Regions from separate parts of the Tsukamurella sp. NPDC003166 genome, predicted to be linked through region 2. Evidence: riboswitches for the same ligand, from Rfam matches in the RefSeq annotation. Region 2 holds a riboswitch; the other holds the start of a gene.
The links. A riboswitch is a leader RNA that binds a small molecule or an ion and turns the genes downstream of it on or off. The one in region 2 is predicted to bind cobalamin.
Positions count from the first base shown of each region.

Region 1: it holds a riboswitch for cobalamin, as region 2 does, so the genes downstream of both, ABZX10_RS03470 (ABC transporter substrate-binding protein) here and metE (5-methyltetrahydropteroyltriglutamate--homocysteine S-methyltransferase) in region 2, are expected to answer to the same signal.

Region 1 covers NZ_JBEXNL010000002.1:255,726-265,024, reverse strand. Annotated here, with positions in the region: gene ABZX10_RS03495 (hypothetical protein) at 1-687, shown strand, start outside; gene ABZX10_RS03490 (hypothetical protein) at 684-1,532, shown strand; gene ABZX10_RS03485 (hypothetical protein) at 1,529-2,380, shown strand; gene ABZX10_RS03480 (ATP-binding cassette domain-containing protein) at 2,377-3,852, shown strand; gene ABZX10_RS03475 (hypothetical protein) at 3,952-4,230, shown strand; cobalamin riboswitch at 4,228-4,362, shown strand; gene ABZX10_RS03470 (ABC transporter substrate-binding protein) at 4,406-5,386, shown strand; gene ABZX10_RS03465 (NAD(P)H-dependent oxidoreductase subunit E) at 5,383-6,111, shown strand; gene ABZX10_RS03460 (LLM class flavin-dependent oxidoreductase) at 6,117-7,136, shown strand; gene ABZX10_RS03455 (GNAT family N-acetyltransferase) at 7,319-7,894, opposite strand; gene ABZX10_RS03450 (HoxN/HupN/NixA family nickel/cobalt transporter) at 8,089-9,192, opposite strand; gene ABZX10_RS03445 (urease accessory protein UreD) at 9,231-9,299, opposite strand, start outside.
Region 2 covers NZ_JBEXNL010000013.1:64,432-73,730, forward strand. Annotated here, with positions in the region: gene ABZX10_RS15400 (error-prone DNA polymerase) at 1-2,623, shown strand, start outside; gene ABZX10_RS15405 (DUF4440 domain-containing protein) at 2,642-3,055, shown strand; gene ABZX10_RS15410 (patatin-like phospholipase family protein) at 3,101-3,976, opposite strand; gene ABZX10_RS15415 (CHAP domain-containing protein) at 3,973-4,575, opposite strand; gene ABZX10_RS15420 (DUF167 domain-containing protein) at 4,617-4,850, shown strand; cobalamin riboswitch at 4,979-5,134, shown strand; gene metE (5-methyltetrahydropteroyltriglutamate--homocysteine S-methyltransferase) at 5,293-7,581, shown strand; gene ABZX10_RS15430 (pyruvate carboxylase) at 7,648-9,299, opposite strand, start outside.

The DNA.
Region 1 (9,299 bases), on a different contig from region 2:
ACGGAGGCCGCGGCCGGCCGGCTCGCGGCGGCACCGCGGACCGTCGACTACGCGAACCGCTCCGCGGACGTCGAGGCGAACGCACGGGAGTTGCTCTCCTCTGCCCGGGCCGCGAAGCCCGATGTCGACGCGCTCGCCCGGATCCGCGGCCTGAGCACGCTCCCCCAACTGCTCCTGCTCGTCGGGATCGCGCTCGCCGTCGCAGGGGCGGTCCTCCTCCGCGCCCGGTCCGGGCCGCCGCGCCGGTGGGCGACCGCCGCCGCGGCCCTGTGCGCCGTGGTGCTCCTGGTGCACCCGTTCGCCTCCGGCCTGGTCGACGGTGCCGGGTCCGCGGGCCGGGTGGTGGACCGGTTCGCGCCGATCATGACCGAGCAGCAGGTGGTGCGGTTGCAGCACGACTTCCTCGCACTCGTGGGCGCCGTCGGCGAGATCGACCGCGGTACGACGGTTCGCCGCACCCCGGAGATCCGCGCCTTCACCGCGTCCTGGCAGACGATCTCCTCCGACCTCGCCTCGCTCACCGGCGCGATCAACGACAACCTCCCCGACTACCGGCGGCTGGCCTCCACCAACGCCGCCCTGCCGGTCCCCGGCGGCACCTTCGCGGCCCTGCCCTGGGCGGAGCTCGTCCTGGGCCTCGCCGTCGGGGGCGCCGTGCTCGGGACCCGACGAAAGGCCCTGCCGTGACATCCCGTCCGATCTTCCGACGATCCCTCGCCCTCGCACTGGTGGCCGTCGCGACGGCTGCATCCGCCGCCTGCAGCACCGCGCCGCCGGCGCAGCCCGAGGCCGCCGAGCAGCTCGTCGGGCTGTTCCGGTTCACGCCGGGCGGTTTCACCGACGGGAAGCCGACCGGCACGTACTTCAAGATGGCGATCGTGGGCGGCACGGCCGACGGGCCGTTCGTGAACAACGCCAATTCGCCGATCGACGAGGGCCGCGTGACGGCCCTGAAGCCGGGCACCGCGGGCGGGCTCCGCACCGGCGCCTACCAGTCCGAGGCGAAACCCGGTTTCGCGGGCGGTGATTCGCTGTCCGGCTCGGTGATCACGCCGACGAAGTTCTTCGACGTGCTCTTCGGGATCTCCACGAACGCCGTCGATCCGCAGACGCGCGCCGCGCTGCCCGCGCCCTCGGTGACGCGCACCGGGACGAAGCTGACCGCGGACGTCTCCGCGTGGGCGGCGTCGTGGAACAACCAGGAGTTCAACCAGGGCGCTCCGAAGCCGGTGCCCCGCACCGACGCCGCCGCGGCCGGGCAGGAGCAGGTGACGAAGGCGTGGGACGTCGTCTCGCAGCGCTGGCTCGCGCAGCCCGCGGCGGCGAAGGCCACCGGCCCCACCGCGACCGGCACCTTCGACCCCGCGACGCGGCGCTTCACCCTCGACTGGACCAGCCACATCCAGGGCGGCCCGTTCAACGACTTCACCGGCGTCTGGCACCTCGAAGGCGTCTTCGAACCCGGACCGCCGCCCACCGCCGCCGGCGCGACCGCCCCCGCCCACTCCTCCGCACCGAAGAAGGCCCCATGACCCGTATCCCGCCCGCGCTCGCGCGCACCGCCGTCGCCGCCGCGCTCGCGGTGACCGTCCCCGTCGCGGGCGCCGCGACAGCGGCCCCGACGCCGAAGCCCACCCCGTCGACGAGCAGTGCCCCCACGTCGCAGAGCACCGCCAGGCCCTCGGGACCGACGACGCCCGCGGCGCCGAAGCCCTCCGGGTCGACGAAGCCGTCCGCAGCGACGAAGCCGTCCGGCGCGGCGGCACCGTCGAGCTCGGTCTCGACCGTTGTCCCGGGGGTGAATCCGGCGGACATCGCGTGCCCGCTCGGCTGGCCCAAGCCCCGGGAGAAGGGCGGCCTCGCGTCACTGATCCTGCTGGCCCCCGCCGCGGGTGCCTTCACCGACGAGGCCTTCGCCGCGGGGCAGGCCTACGACCCGATCCTCAGCCTGTTCGGGCCCTTTCTCGCCGCGATCAAGCCCGTGATCGAGCAGTCGCAGCCCGCGCTCGCGGGCCCGGTCGGCGCACTCAACGCGGCGGAGCAGGCGGTCTACGACGCCATCAAGCCGCTCTACGCGCAGTACCGGCCCAAGGTGATCGAGGCGTTGACCAAGGCCGGCGACGATCTCGCGCCCGCGCTGCAGGAGCTCGCGTCCACCCCGGCCGCGGCGTGCCTCGTCGCGTGGGAGGACCAGGTGCTCATCGGGCTGCAGACCGGGAAGTGGTCGCCCATCGCCACGGGCGGCCTGGCCGCGCTCGGCGAGCTCGCGGCGAGCGGCAAGGGCGGCGGTCCCGCCACCGCCAAGCCGGCCGCGAAACCGGCCTCGAAGCCAGCCGTGTCGAAGCCCGTCCGCACCGCCGTCGCCGCGAAGCCCCGGTGATCGCACTCTCCGGCGTCACCGTGCGTTATGGCGGAGTCGTGGCCGTCGAGGACGTGACGTTCACGGCCCCGTCGGGCGAGGTCACGGGACTGATCGGGCCGAACGGTGCGGGGAAGTCGACCACCCTGCGACTCATCGCGGGGCTGGAACGACCCTCGTCGGGCACGGTCACGATCGATGGACTGAGCTACACGGACCTCCCCAACCCCGGCGCGACCATCGGCGTCCTGCTCGACGCCGAGTGGGTCGCGCCGGCGCGGACGGCGCGCGAGCACCTGCGCTGGATGGCCGCCGCGATCGGCCTGCCCGACGCGCGGGTCGACGCGGCGCTCGAACTCGTCGGCCTCGGGCTGGTCACTGACCGGCCCGTGGGCGATTTCTCGCTCGGCATGCGCCAGCGGCTCGCGATCGCGGGGGCCGTCCTCGGGGATCCGCCGGTGATCGTGCTCGACGAGCCGGTGAACGGCCTCGATCCCGAAGCGATCGCCTGGATCCGGCGCACCCTGCGCGCCCTCGCCGATGAGGGCCGCACCGTCCTGTTGTCCTCGCACCTGCTCAGCGAGCTGGAGCAGACGGCCGACCGGATCGTCGCCCTGCACGAGGGTCGCGTGGTCGCCGACGCGCCCCTGGCCGAGCTGGTCGAGCCCGCCCCGCCGGGCCGGTCCGGGCTCGAGGCGCTGTACTTCTCACTCACGGGCGACGAGGAGGCGCCCGCCCCCGCGCCCACGCCGTCCACCGCCCTCTCGCGGGGCGCCGCACGACGGTCCGTGACGACGGAGGCCCGGAAGGCCCTGACCTCCCGCGGCTTCCGCGCCGCGCTCGGCGGCGCGGCGGCGGTGGCCCTGGCGGTGGCCGTGATCGTCGGCGTATTCGCGCCGGTCTTCCACGGCGCCACGGTGACGACGGCGGCGTACGGCTTCGGGCTCGTGGGCGGGGCTCTCGTCGCCGTGGGTGGAGCGCTGCTCATCGGCCTCGACCGGGAGCACGGAACGCTCGCGCTCACCCGCATCCTGATCCCGCGACCACTGCTCGGATACGGCGCGAAGACGCTGATCGCCGGGGTCGCGGGGTCAGCGACCGGGCTGGTGAGCGCGGTGCTCGTCATCGTCATCGCGGTCGTCACGGGGCTGCGTTCCCCCGGCCCCGACGTGATGCATCTCCTGGCCGGGGTTCCGCTCGCGGCCGGTCTCCTGGCGGTGCTCGGACTCGCGGTGGGGCACCTCGTTCCGTCCACGACCGCCGCCGTCGGTGTCGTGCTCGGCTGGTGGTTCCTGGTGGAGGCGATCGCGGTTCCGGCCCTCCCGTTCGGGCGGTCGGTCGCGGCGTGGCTCCCCGTCACCAGTTCCCAGCTCGCGACCATCGGCGTGCCCGCCAACACCGCGACCTGGTCGCCATGGGTCTCGCTCGCGATCCTCGCCGGGTGGACCGCCGTCACAACCGGGATAGCGGTGGTCCTCCAGCGGCCACGGTAGACAACCGTCTGTGCACGCGATTTCATGCACAATGGGACGATCTTCCTTGTCGCTGCCTGTTCCTCAACCTATGCTCTGTTTCACAAGCATAGGAGCGACATGGCAGCACCACGCCGGATGTGCAGCCAGCCGTACCTGCGCTGGCAGGACCCGATGGCGCTCAACTTCTACGGGCGCGATGATCGCCTGACCCGGCAGCTCTTCCTCGACGGAGGCGAACGCCTGGGGCTCCGCCCGCGGGCGACGGCGCGCATGCTGGACGACCTCGTCGACGCCGCGCCCGGCTACATCGACCGGTGCGACGAGATCGGGTTCGACGACGCCACTACCGCGCGCCTGACCGACTTCCTGCGCAAGCGCCTGACGACTCTCACGTAGCCGGACCGGCCTGACAGCGTCACGCTCGAGTCGGACACAGGGAACCCGGTGGGAATCCGGGACTGGCGCGCAACGGTGTGAGGCGATTTCGTCGCCTCGAGTCCGATACCGGCCGACTCGCACCTGTCCACCGCCGCCCCCGCGCACGGAGCGGCCGACGAATCGAGTCCGACCCATGCGGCCCAGCGCCCTCGCTTCCACCCTCGTCCTCCCCGTCGCGGCGGGTCTCCTCGCCGCCTGCGGCACGGCACCGTCGGAACCGTCCGCGGCGAGTCCGTCCCCCCGGTTCCCCGTCACCGTCACCACCTGCGACTTCACCTCGTTGGTGAAGGCGGAGCCGCGGCGGATCGTGACGATGAACCAGGCCGCGACGGAGGTAGCGCTCGCGCTGGGCGTCGCAGACCGGATGGTGGGCACGGCGTATCTCGACGACGCCGTCGCCCCGCGGTTCCAGGCCGACTACGCCAAGATCCCCGTGCTCGCGGCGAAGTACCCGACGCAGGAGAAGTTGTTGTCGGTGCGTCCGGACCTGATCTACGGCTCGTACAACTCCGCGTTCAGCGACAAGAACGCCGGCGACCGGGCGCGGCTGCAGGGGCAGGGGATCGCCACGCTGCTCGCCCCGGCGGGCTGCGCCAAGAAGCCCGAGCGGGCGTCGTGGGACCTGATCTGGGACGAGCTCACCGCCGCCGGCAAGGCGTTCGGGACCGAGGCCGCGGCGCAGAGGGTGATCGACGAGCAGAAGGCGGAGCTGGGCACGCCGGCACTCAAGGACGCCGCTCGGGGGCAACGGATCCTGTGGTGGGACTTCGGCGCGCAGTCCGGGCTCAACGTGGGCGCCGGGAAGGGGACGCCGCAGCTGCTCATCGACTCCGTCGGTGGCGTGAACGTCTTCGCGGACCAGCCGGGGAACTGGGCCGAGATCTCGCTGGAGAACGTCGTGGGCACGAATCCCGACGTGATCGTCATTGCGGACGCGTCCGGCCATCCGGCGCAGGAGCGGATCGACCAGGCGCGCAAGGATCCGGCGATGAGCCAGCTCCGCGCGGTCCGCGAGAACCGCTTCGTCATCGTCCCGTTCTCGGAGACCACCTCGGGCCTCCGCCTGCTCGACGGTGCGCGGCGCGTCGCCGACGGCATCCGGGCGCTGCCGTGACCGCGATCCTCGTCGGCATGTCCGCCGGCGTCGACCCCGACGGCCTCACCGCCCTCGCCCGCAGCGCCGCCGCGGAACCCGCCTTCCTCCAGGTCCACGATCCCGCGCTGGTCGACGTGCTCACCGCGGTCGCCGACCGCGGCGCCTCCGACGTCCTACTCATCGGCGCGGGCTGGGCGCAGCCCGGCCCCAAGCGGTCGTGGTTGCGCCGGGTGGCCGCGCACTGGCTCCGGGGCTACGACGGTGCACCGACCCTCCGCCTCGCGCCGCAACTGCTGGCCGAGCCCGACCGCGACCTGCTCGCGGCCGCGATCGCCGCGGGCGGCACCCCGATGACGTCCGACGCCGCGCCGCTGCACTCGCCCGCGTGGGAGGACGTGCCCCGGCACCGTCATCAGGTCCTCGTGTGCCGCGGCCCGCGCTGCTCGGCCCTCGGGGCGTCGGGATTGGCCTCGGCGTTCGGCGACGAGTTGCGCCGCGCGGGCCTGGGCGACGACGACGCGCTGGTCACCGTGACCGGCTGCCAGTTCCCCTGCAACCACGCCCCCGTGGTCACCGTGCAGCCCGACGACGCCTGGTACGGGCGGGTCACCGTCGCCGACGTGCCGGAGCTGGTCGGCGCGCACCTCGTCCGCGACGAACGCGTCGGCCGCCTCGCGCTGCCCCGGCAGCGTTCCGCCGCCCGACGGTGCGCGGAATATTCGGACCGCAGTCCGGGGTTGTAGCGGCCATGAAGAAGATCGGCTTCCTGTCCTTCGGTCACTGGACCGACTCACCCGGTTCGCGGACCCGGTCCGCGGCCGACGTCCTGCATCAGTCGATCGATCTCGCGGTGGCGGCCGAGGAGGTGGGAGCCGACGGCGCGTACTTCCGCGTCCACCACTTCGCGCGGCAGCTCGGCTCGCCGTTCCCGCTGCTGGCGGCCGTGGGGGCGCGGACCTCGCGGATCGAGATCGGCACCGGCGTGATCGACATGCGCTACGAGAACCCGCTGTACATGGCCGAGGACGCGGGAGCCGCCGACCTCATCGCGGGCGAGCGACTGCAGCTCGGCGTGAGCCGCGGATCGCCGGAGCAGGTGATCGAGGGCTACAAGTACTTCGGCTACCAGCCCGGCGAGGGTAAGACGGACGCCGACATGGGGCGCGAACACACCGAGGTGCTGCTCAAGGTGCTCGAGGGCAGCGGCTTCGCGCAGCCGAACCCGCGGCCGATGTTCCCGAACCCGCCCGGGCTGCTGCGCGTCGAGCCGCATTCGCCGACGCTGCGGGACCGGATCTGGTGGGGCGCCGCGTCGGACGCCACCGCCGAGTGGGCGGCGAAGCTGGGCATGAACCTCATGAGCTCGACGCTGAAGACCGACGAGTCGGGCGAGCCCTTTCACGTGCAACAGGCGAAGCAGATCCGGAGGTTCCGCGAGGCCTGGGCGGAGGCCGGGCATGATCACGAGCCGCGCGTCTCGGTGAGCCGCAGCATCATGCCGATCATCGACGACGAGAGTCGCGCATACTTCGGACACGAGCGCTCCAGCGACGACCAGTTCGGCGTGATCGACGACTTCCGTGCCGTCTTCGGCCGCACCTACGCCGGCGAGCCGGACGAGCTCGTCGAGCAGCTCCGCGACGACGAGGCCATCGCCGAGTCAGACACCGTGCTGGTGACGGTGCCGAATCAGCTGGGCGTCGAGTACAACACCCGCCTGCTGCAGTCCCTGGTCAAGGACGTGGCCCCGGCCCTCGGCTGGAAGTGACGCCACGCGCCGAGCCCGCTGAGGCCGATCGTCACGGCGAACGGCGTAGCTGTGACGAATCGGCCGGGTTGCTCCTCCCGCGGGAACTTTTCACCGAACATCCGGTTGCAACCACCGCCTGAGTGAGAACTCCCCGCGGGACGCCGGATGCCGGCGGTAGTCACGCGCAGTCGGCGGCCGGCTCAGGTCGTATACCGCATCAGGACCCTGGTGAAGCCGTTCAGCACCGATTTCGTGTCCATGACGTACTCGAAACCGGCGCGCTCGAACAGCGCGCGGGTGCCGACGTAGGCCATCGTGAGGTCGACCTTCGCGCCCTGATTGTCGACGGGGTACGCCTCGACCACGCTCGCCCCGTTCGCGCGGGCGAACCGGACGGCGCCGGCGACGAGATGGTGGCTGATCCCCTGCTTGCGATGACCGGGCCGCACCCGCACGCACCACAGCGACCAGGGCTCCACGTGATCGTCGACGTGTGGGATCCGGCGGTTCGTCGCGAAGCTGGTGTCCGCCCGCGGGTGGATGGCGGCCCAGCCGACGGGTTCGGCACCGTCGTAAGCGAGGACGCCGGGGGGCGGGTCCTCCGCACAGAGGCCCCGCACCCGCTCGAATCGGGCCGGACCGCGCAGCGCCTGGTTCTCCTTCGAACCGATCCGATAGCTGAGGCAGAAGCAGTTACTGGACGTCTCCTGCTTCGGCCCCAGGACCGCCCGCACGTCCTCGAACACGTCGGCGGCCCGCACGTCGATTCCACTCACGGACTCACGCTAGCGCACCTGCACATCCGAATGGTCGGGTTCATCTCCGCGTCATCACCCCGTGCGCGCGCCGCATCGCCTCGGCGTCAGAAACAATGCTTGACCTGCAAATTCGAAGCCATGCGCGCCGCGCATGGCTGCTCGATGCGACCACATCCCCTCATCCGGGTGCGCCCCCACCCGCCCGCACGCACTCAGCGCGCGGCCCACCGGTCCTCGATCCGCCCGTAGCGCCAGATCAGCAGCGCGACGGCCCACACCGCGACGAACAGCCCCACGATCACGAAACCCGCGTAGTCCAGGTCGATCGACGCCACCCAGGCGAGCGGTCCCGAGTCCACATGCGTCCGCTCGGCGAGCACGCCGAGCAGTTCGACGGTGCCGATCGCCAGCGCCACGGCGACGGACAGCGAGGTGATCGTGATGTTGTAGTAGACCTTCCGCACCGGCTTGGCGAAGGCCCAGCCATAGGCGACGTTCATGAAGACGCCGTCCACGGAGTCCAGCAGCGACATCCCGGCCGCGAAGAGCACCGGCAGCACGAGGATGCAGTAGAAGGGCAGGGTGAACGCGGCCATGCCGCCCGCGAGGACGAGCAGGCCCACCTCGGTCGCGGTGTCGAAGCCGAGGCCGAACAGCACCCCGATCGGGTAGATGTGCCAGGGTTTGCGGACCGAACCGGACACGCCGCGCAGCAGGCGGCTCATGAGGCCGCGCTGGTTCAGCCGGTCCTCGAGCTCGGCCTCGTCGTAGCGGCCGGTACGCATGTCCCGGAACACCCGCACGATACCGACGAGCACCACCAGGTTGATGATGCCGAGGATCCAGAGGAAGACCCCGGACACCGACGTGCCGATGAGGCCGAGCACCGTCTGCATCGTGGAGTTGGCATCCTCCACCGGGCCGACGAGTGCGCGCACGCCGAGCGCCAGCAGCGCGGACAGCCCGAAGACGACGGTCGAGTGCCCCAGCGAGAACCAGAAGCCCACCGACAGCGGCCGTCTCGGGTTCCGCTCCCCCGCGGAGATGCGCGTCTCCCGGTCGGCGAGGAGCTTGCGGGTAGTGTTGTCGATCGCGGCGATGTGGTCGGCGTCGAAGGCGTGCCGGAGGCCGAAGGTGTAGGCCAACAGGCCGATTCCGACGGTGAACTCGCCGCCGCCGCCGATCCGGTAGTGCCCGGGCTCGATCAGCAGCACCAGGGCTCCGAAGCCCACGATATGGAGGGCCACCACCGTGGCGGTCATGCCGAACAGGGACCGCCGATCGCCGGCGCCGAGGGCGGCCCACGCCGGGCGCAGACGGTGCGCGATGCTCGCGTTGGTCACGGATTCCACCTTCAGTACTTTCGCAGGTTCAGGGGCGCCTGTCCGGTCCATCGCGACCGGAGCAGCGCGATGACGGCGTC
Region 2 (9,299 bases):
CGGGCAGGACCGGGTGAGCATGGAGCTCACCGTGCACGGCGTCCCCGAGGACGACGAGCGCAACCACCTCCTGGCCGGGGTCGCCGCCAGGATGGGGGTGGGCACCGTCGCCACCACGGGTGCGCACTTCGCCCGGCCGGACCAGCGTCGCCTCGCGTCCACGCTCGCGGCCGTCCGGGCCCGTCGCAGCCTCGACGAACTGGACGGATGGCTGCCGGCCGCAGGCGGCGCGCACCTGCGCTCGGGCGACGAAATGGCGTTGTTGCTGCCGGAGCATCCCGGTGCGATCGCCGGCGCTGCGGAGGTGGGGGCGGAGTGCGCGTTCGAGATCGCGTTGATCGCGCCGAACCTTCCGCCCTTCGACGTCCCGCCCGGGCACACCGAGGCCACCTGGCTGCGCGAACTGACCCGGCGCGGGGCACTGGAGCGGTACGGTCCACCGGAGCGGAACCCGAAGGCCTACCGGCAGATCGAGCACGAACTGAACGTGATCGAGACGCTCACCTTTCCCGGCTACTTCCTCATCGTGCACAGCATCGTGCGCTTCTGCCGCGAGCGCGACATCCTGTGCCAGGGGCGCGGCAGCGCCGCCAACTCCGCGGTGTGCTTCGCGCTCGGCATCACCGCGGTCGACCCGATCGGGAACGACCTCCTGTTCGAGAGGTTCCTGGCGCCGGAGCGTGACGGTCCGCCCGACATCGACGTCGACATCGAATCGGACCGTCGCGAGGAGGCGATCCAGTTCGTCTACACGAAGTACGGCCGCGAGTACGCCGCGCAGGTGGCGAACGTCATCACCTACCGCGGTCGCTCCGCGGTGCGCGATACCGCACGCGCGCTGGGCTATTCGCAGGGGCAGCAGGACGCATGGAGCAAGCAGGTCTCCAGCTACGGTTGGCGGTCGGATCCGGTGCCGGACGGGATTCCGGACCGGGTTCTGGAACTGGCCTCCCAGATCGCCGACCTACCGCGACACCTGGGCATCCACTCCGGCGGCATGGTGATCTGCGACCGCCCCATCGCCGACGTGTGCCCCACGGAGTGGGCCCGCATGGAGGATCGCAGCGTGCTCCAGTGGGACAAGGAGGACTGTGCGAACGTCGGTCTGGTGAAGTTCGACCTGCTGGGGCTCGGCATGCTCAGCGCGCTGCACTACATGCAGGACCTCCTCGCGGAGCACAAGGGCATCGAGGTCGATCTCGCGAAGCTCGACCTGAAGGATCACAAGGTGTACGAGATGCTCTGCCGCGCCGACTCGGTCGGTGTCTTCCAGGTGGAGTCCCGCGCGCAGATGGCGACCCTTCCGCGGCTGAAGCCGCGGGAGTTCTACGACCTGGTGGTCGAGGTCGCCCTCATCCGGCCCGGTCCCATCCAGGGCGGCTCGGTGCACCCGTACATCCGCCGCCGCAACGAGCAGGAGGTACCCACGGTCGAGCACCCGTCGATGTGGAAGGCGTTGAAACGCACCCTGGGGGTGCCGCTCTTCCAGGAGCAGCTCATGCAGCTCGCGGTCGACGTGGCCGGGTTCAGTCCCGCGGAGGCGGATCAGCTGCGGCGCGCGATGGGCTCGAAACGCTCCGTCGACCGGATGGAGCGGTTGCGGGATCTGTTCCGCGCGGGCGCGAAGGAGCAGCACGGCATCGAGGTGGAGGTGGCCGACCGGATCTTCGAGAAGCTGGTGGCGTTCGCCAATTTCGGTTTCCCCGAGAGTCATTCGCAGTCGTTCGCGTCGCTGGTGTTCTACTCGTCGTGGTTCAAGTGCTACCACCCCGCGGCCTTCTGCGCGGCACTGCTGAGGGCACAGCCGATGGGCTTCTACTCGCCGCAGTCCCTCGTGGCCGACGCGCGCCGGCACGGCGTCGTGGTGCACGGCCCCGACGTGAACGCCAGCCTGGTGTGGGCGAACCTGGAGAACGCGGGGCTCGAGGTGCGGCTCGGCCTCGGGGCGATCCGCACCATCGGTGACGAGCTGGCCGAACGCATCGTCGCCCAGCGGGATACGGGTGGTGCGTACACGAGCCTGGTGGATCTTGCATCCCGCGTGGAGCTCACTGTGGCGCAGTCCGAGGCGCTGGCCACGGCAGGGGCGCTGGACTGCTTCGGCCGCGGCCGGCGGCGAGAGCTCTGGGAGGCGGGGGCGGCGGCGAGGGAACGCCCGGATCGGCTGCCCGGCACTGCGACCGCGGGGGCTCCGCCGACGCTACCCGGCATGAGCGAATCGGCGCTCGCCGCTGCGGACGTGTGGGCGATGTCCGTCACTCCGGGGAAGTACCCGACGGAGTTCCTCCGTCCCACGCTCGACGCCCTCGGGGTCGTCGTCGCCGACCGGCTCCTGTCGCTGCCCGACGGTGACCGTGTCCTGGTGGGCGGGGCCGTCACGCACCGGCAACGGCCGGCCACCGCGGGCGGCGTCACCTTCCTCAACCTCGAGGACGAGACGGGCATGGTCAACGTGGTGTGCAGCCCCGGGCTGTGGGCGCGGTACCGGCGGCTCGCGCAGTCGGCGCCCGCGCTGCTGGTGCGGGGGAAGTTGCAGAACGCGGAGGGGGCGGTCACCGTCGTCGCCGACAGGCTGCAGCGCATGGACCTGTCCGTGCCCTCCCGCTCCCGCGATTGGCAGTGAGGCTAGCCTTGGGTAGTGATGGAGGAGGCGTACGAACCGGATCGCAGCACGGCGCCGGAGCTGCGCGACGTGCTCGCGGAGCTCCGCCGCCGCGAGCCCCTCTTCCACGGTTCGGCGTGGAGCACCCTCGCGGACTTCGATGACGCCGTCGCCCCGGACTTCTGGGAGATCGGCGCCTCGGGACGGCGGTACAGCCGCGAGTACGTCCGCGAGGTGATCGAGCAGCGGTTGAACTCGCCGCCGGACGAATCGGACTGGGAGACCAGTGAGTTCCAGGTCCGCGCACTCGGGGCTTCCGTCTACCTGCTCACCTACACGTTGGCGCAGGGCGACCGGATCACCCGCAGGCTCACCGTGTGGCGGCGCCGCGAGAATCGCTGGTCCGTGATGTTCCACCAGGGCACCGTGGTCGTGATTCCGGTGGATTCCTGAGCTACCAGCCGCTGAGCGCCCTCGTGCTGGCGGAATCGGCCGACTTCACGATGTGAGGGCGCGCCGCGCCGCCGCGCGGCCGATCTCCACGGCGCGGGAGATCAGCGGACCGTCGTTCGAGAGCCGGCCGACGGCCGGGCTGCCCTCCGGAACCCAGATCTGCAGCACCTCGGCGGCGCCCGGCACGACGGGCTCGGGCGCCGGCGCGGCGCGCCGCGCCGTGAAATACGCGTCGAGGATCCACTTCTCGGCCCGCGAGGACCGGGGCGTGGCGCCGGCCTCGACGGTGCGCAGCACCAGCAGGTGGGTGGCGCCCTGCTCGATCGGGGTTGCCAGCGGGACCTTCTCCGCAAGCCCTCCGTCGAGGAACTCCCGCCCGGCCAGGCGCACCGGGGGACCGGCGAGCAGCGGCAGCGCCGTCGTCGCGCGCAGCGCGGTGCGCACGGACGCCGTGTCGGTGAGGTACGGGGAGAGGTCGGCGACGCGTCGCGTGTGCGCATCGACGGCCAAGGGGTGCAGGCTGATCGGGTTGGTGAGAATCGCCGCGAAATCCATGGGGGTCACGTCGGAGTACACCCGGTCCACCAGGCGGCGGGTGTCCACGACGACGCCGCCGCGCAGGGCGCGCCGCGGGTGCACCACCCGCTCCGCGAGGACCGCGTCCCAGCCCCAGGAGGGCAGCCAGCGAAGCCCCTCCCCGGACAACAGCCACGCCGCATTGAGCCCGCCGCCCGACGTCCCGTAGACCGCGTCGAAGGCCGTCAGCAGGCCGAGTTCGTCGACGGCCATGGCCATTCCCGCCGAGTACGCCGATCGCGAGCCCCCGCCCTCGATCGAGAGGGCGATCCGCAGCCCGTCCGTGCGCGCGCCCGGTGTGCTCGCAGTGGCGATCCGCGCCCGCAGCGCGTCGAGCACCGTCATCGGACGGGCACCCCGTACCCGACGATGCCGAAGGTGTCGGCCAGTCGGTAGGTCAGCGCGCTGATCCCACCCTCCTGATTGCCGCCCACCGTGGTGACCGTGTCACCGTCGACGGACACGACGATGTTCGTGTGCTGCCGCAACTGCGGGTGCTCCGGTGCGTACAGCACCACGTCGCCGGGCCGCGGGCGGTACGGCGTCGCGGGCTCCAGCTTCCCGGCCTTCTGGAAGTACTCGGTGAGCGTGTAGACGCCCGGAATCCGCCACGTGCCGGAGTTCGGGTTGCGCAGGGGCAGGCCGGAATCGCGGAGCACCGTCGAGACGAAGTCGGCGCACCACGGCTCCTCCACGCCCTCCGAGTAGTACGTGCCGGGCCGATTCGCGTCGAACTCCCGCCGCAGATTCTCGATGATGCGAACCCTGGACGGATCGAGCCCCGTCGTGCTGACGGCGGGGAAGGTGCGCGGCTTCAGTTCGGTGGGGAGATGCCGCGAGAGCGGCGTCTCGTGGGCCGTGGACCACCACACGGCACCGCCCGCGAGCACCACCACTACGGCGAGCATCGCCGCGGCGCCCAGTCCCATCCTCCGTAACCCCATGGATCCACCGTACTCAGTGGCGAACCTGACATCATGGACCGATGAGCCCGCGCACCGTGACCTGCACGATCAAGCCGGGGAGCCGCAAGGGACCCGTCGTCGAGGTCGGCGACGACGGTGCGCTGACCCTGTTCGTCCGCGAACCCGCGACCGAGGGGAAGGCGAACACCGCGGCCGTCGTCCTGCTCGCCGCCCACCTCGGTGTGCCGAAGTCCCGCGTGCGGCTGATCGCCGGACACACGAGCCGGCTCAAGCGGTTCACCGTCGACGACTGAACCGGAGGGGTGGACGGCCGGACCGTGCTCCGGGCGGTGCCCACGCGCGGGCACGGAAGCGCGAACTGGCATGCTGGAAGCGCAGCTGGTCTGCCGCCCGAGGCCTCGGACGCGGCATCGAAGCGCGCGGTGCGCCGCGACGTGAAGAGGGAACCCGGTGGGAATCCGGGACTGTCCCGCAGCGGTGAGCAGGAACGAAAGTCGCGACGACGCACTGGACCCTCGGTCTGGGAAGCAGCGACCGGTAGGAACGAGTACGAGGCCTGCGAGTCCGAATACCTGCCCGCTGTACCGGACGCGCCGCGTCCGGTGGTGTGCCGCCTCGTGGAATGGGCGCGCGACCGCGGGAGGACGGGCCGTCGGCAGGCGGGCTCGTCGTCGTGCGTACGTGCGTCCGGACAGGCGGTCACCGCCCGTTACGCACGAAAGGAACGGTCCACCCGTGACCGCACCGAACTTCACCCGCACCGTTCTCGGTGTTCCCCGTATCGGCCCCCGTCGCGAGCTCAAGCGCGCGATCGAGGGCTACTGGAAGGGCTCCGTGAGCCGCGCCGATCTCGATCAGGCCGCCGCGGGCCGGCGGCGCGACGAGTGGGCACGCCTGGTCGCCGCCGGCCTGGACTCCGTGCCCACGAACACCTTCAGCTACTACGACCAGATCCTCGACACCGCCGAGCTGCTCGGCGCGTTGCCGTCCCGCGTCGCGGGCATCGAGGACCCGCTCGACCGCTACTTCGCCGCGGCGCGCGGCACCGCGGAGGTCACCCCGCTCGAGATGACCAAGTGGTTCGACACGAACTACCACTACCTGGTGCCCGAGATCGGCCCGGACACCGCCTTCGCGCTGCATCCGGAGAAGGTCCTCGGTGACCTCGACGAGGCGCTCGCGCAGGGGGTTCCGGCCCGCCCCGTCGTGGTCGGGCCCGTCACCTTCCTCGCGCTGTCCAAGGCCGTCGACGGTGCCGGCGACCCTCTCGACCGGATCGACGAGCTGCTGCCGCTGTACCGCGAGCTGCTCGCACGACTCGCCACTGCGGGCGCGCGGTGGGTCCAGCTCGACGAGCCCGTGCTGGTCAGCGAGGCGGGGCTGGGCCTCGCGGACACCGCCGCGAAGGCGTACGGCGCGCTGGCGTCGGCCGCCGAGCGCCCGTCGATCGCCGTCGCCACCTACTTCGGCTCGCCCGGACCGTCGCTCGCCGCCCTGGCGGCCACGGGAATCGAGGCGATCGCCGTCGATCTGGTCACCGATCCCGCTGTCGTCGACCTCGTCGCCGGGACCCCGGCGCTCGCGGGCAAGCTGCTGCTCGCCGGCATCGTCGACGGCCGCAATGTCTGGCGTACGGATCTCGACGCGGCGCTCGCCGCACTGGGCGCACTGTCCGGGTCCGCTGCCGCGCTGGCCGTCAGCACGTCATGCTCGCTGCTCCACGTCCCGTACAGCGTCGCCGCCGAGGCGGCGCCCGAACCGGCCGGCGCCGAGGGGGTACGGTCCTGGCTGGCCTTCGCCGAGGAGAAGATCGGCGAGGTCGCGGTCCTCTCCCGAGCGCTCACGGAGGGCCGGCCCGTGGTGGCGGCCGAGTTCGCGCGGAGCGCCGCGGTGCGCGCCGCGCGCGGCGCCGACGAACGTCTCAACGACGGTGCCGTCCGCGATCGGCTCGCCGCCCTCCGTGCGGCGGGCACCGGCCGCGCCGCTGCCGCAGAACGCGCCGTCGCACAGCGGGACCGGCTCGGCCTGCCCCTTCTGCCCACCACGACGATCGGCTCCTACCCGCAGACCGGGGCGATCCGCGTCGCCCGTGCGGATCTGCGTGCCGGACGGATCGACGAGGCCGAGTACGTGCGCCGCATGCAGTCCGAGATCGGCGACGTGATCCGGCTCCAGGAGGACCTCGGCATCGACGTCCTCGTGCACGGCGAGCCCGAACGCAACGACATGGTGCAGTACTTCGCCGAGCGACTCGAGGGCTTCCTGGCCACCGACAACGGCTGGGTGCAGTCCTACGGCACGCGGTGCGTGCGGCCGCCGATCCTGTACGGCGACGTGCGGCGGGCCGAGCCGATGACGGTCGCGTGGATCACGTACGCGCAGAGCCTGACCGAGCGGCCCGTCAAGGGCATGCTCACCGGCCCGGTCACGATCCTCGCGTGGTCCTTCGTGCGCGACGATCAGCCGCTCGCCGACTCCGCCGATCAGGTGGCGCTCGCGATCCGCGACGAGACGGTCGACCTCGAGCGGGCGGGCGTGCAGATCATTCAGGTCGACGAGCCCGCGCTGCGCGAGCTGCTGCCGCTGCGCGCCGCGGATCGTCCGGCGTACCTGGAGTGGGCCACCGGCTCGTTCCGGCTGTCGACCTCGGGCGTCGATGACGACACGCAGATCCACACGCACCTGTGCTATTCCGAGTTCGGCGACGTGATCGGCGCCATCGCCGACCTCGACGCGGACGTCACGTCGATCGAGGCGGCCCGCTCGCGCATGGAGATCCTCGACGACCTCAACGGGGCGGGCTTCGCCAATCAGGTGGGCCCCGGCGTCTACGACATCCACTCGCCCCGCGTGCCCGCCCAGGCCGAGGTCGAGGCATCGCTCCGCGCCGCTCTGGAAGCCGTTCCCGCGGATCGCCTCTGGGTGAATCCGGACTGCGGCCTCAAAACCCGGGGCACGGAGGAGACGGTGGCCTCGCTGCGCAACCTGGTCGCCGCGGCGCAGGCCGTCCGCGCGACGCTGTAGCCCGGCGCCCGACGGCGAGGGCCCGGCCGCGCGAATGCGGCCGGGCCCTCGGTCTCTCCGTGATCTCTAGGCGTCGATGACGGCGACGAGGTCGCCACCGTCGACCTGGGTGGGCCCGGCGAGGGCGACCCGTCCGACGGTGCCGGCGACGGGGGCCGTGATCGCGGCCTCCATCTTCATGGCCTCGATGGTGGCGATCTGATCGCCCACCTCGACCGTGGATCCCGCGTGCACCGTCGGCGTGACGACGCCGGCGAAGGGCGCGGCGACGTGACCGGGGTTGCTCTTGTCGGCGCGCTCCGCGGCGGGCACGTCCGCCTGCACGGCGCGGTCCCGCACGGATACGGTGCGGAGTTGCCCGTTGAGGGTGCAGACCAGGGTGCGGTTGCCGTGCTCGTCCGGCTCGCCGACGCCCTCGAGCTTGATGAGCAGCTCGACGCCGGTCGCGAGCTGGACGCGGTGCTCCTCGCCCTGCCGCAGACCGTAGAGGAACTGGTTGGTCGACAGTTTCGAGACATCGCCGAACTCGGCGAGGTGCTCGGTGAACTCGCGCATCGGGCCGGGGAACAGGAGCCGGCTGAGGGATGCCCGGCGCTGTTCCGAGGTGCCCTCGAGTTCGGCCGCCTCGTCGGCGGGAACGTCGCTGACGGGGGCGGCTTCGGCGCGGCCCTCGAGAGCGCGGGTGCGCAGCGGTTCGGGCCAGCCACCGGGCGGGGTGCCGAGCTCGCCGCGGAGGAAGCCGATCACCGAGTCGGGGATGTCGTACTTGCCGGGATCGGCGGCGAACTCGTCGGCGGACACGCCGGTACCCACGAGGGCGAGGGCCAGATCGCCCACGACCTTCGACGACGGCGTGACCTTGACCAGCCGGCCGAGCATCCGGTCGGCGGAGGCGTAGGCGTTCTCGATGTCCTCGAACCGCTCGGCGAGGCCGAGCGCTCCCGCCTGCTGCCGGAGGTTCGACAGCTGCCCGCCGGGGATCTCGTGGTGGTACACCCGTCCCGTCGGAGCCTTGAGACCGGACTCGAAGGGCGCGTAGGCCCCCCGTACGGCCTCCCAGTAGGGCTCGAGCGCGCAGACCGCGTCGAGGTCGATCCCCGTGTCCCGCTCGGTGTGCGCGGTGGCGGCGACGATCGATGACAGCGAGGGTTGGCTGGTCGTGCCGGACAGCGGGGCGGCGGCACCGTCGACGGCGTCCGCGCCGGCGGTCCACGCGGCGAGGTAGGTGGCGAGCTGCCCGCCGGGAGTGTCGTGGGTGTGCACGTGCACGGGGAGGTCGAACTCCTTGCGCAGCGCGGTGACCAGCTTCGTGGCGGCCGCGGGCCGGAGCAGTCCGGCCATGTCCTTGATCGCCAGGATGTGCGCGCCGGCCTTGACGATCTGCTCCGCGACGCCGAGGTAGTAGTCCAGCGTGTACAGGGACTCGGCCGGGTTCGACAGGTCACCGGTGTAGGACAGGGCGCCCTCGGCGACGGCGGTGCCCGTGGCCAGGACGGCCTCGATGGCCGGGCGCATCTGCTCGACGTCGTTGAGCGCGTCGAAGATCCGGAAGACATCGACGCCGGTGGCGGCGGCCTCGGCGACGAAGGAGTCCGTCACCTGCTGGGGGTACGGCGTGTAGCCCACGGTGTTGCGGCCGCGCAGCAGCATCTGCAAGCAGATGTTGGGCAGCCCCTCCCGAAGGGTGGCCAGGCGCTCCCAGGGATCCTCGTGCAGGA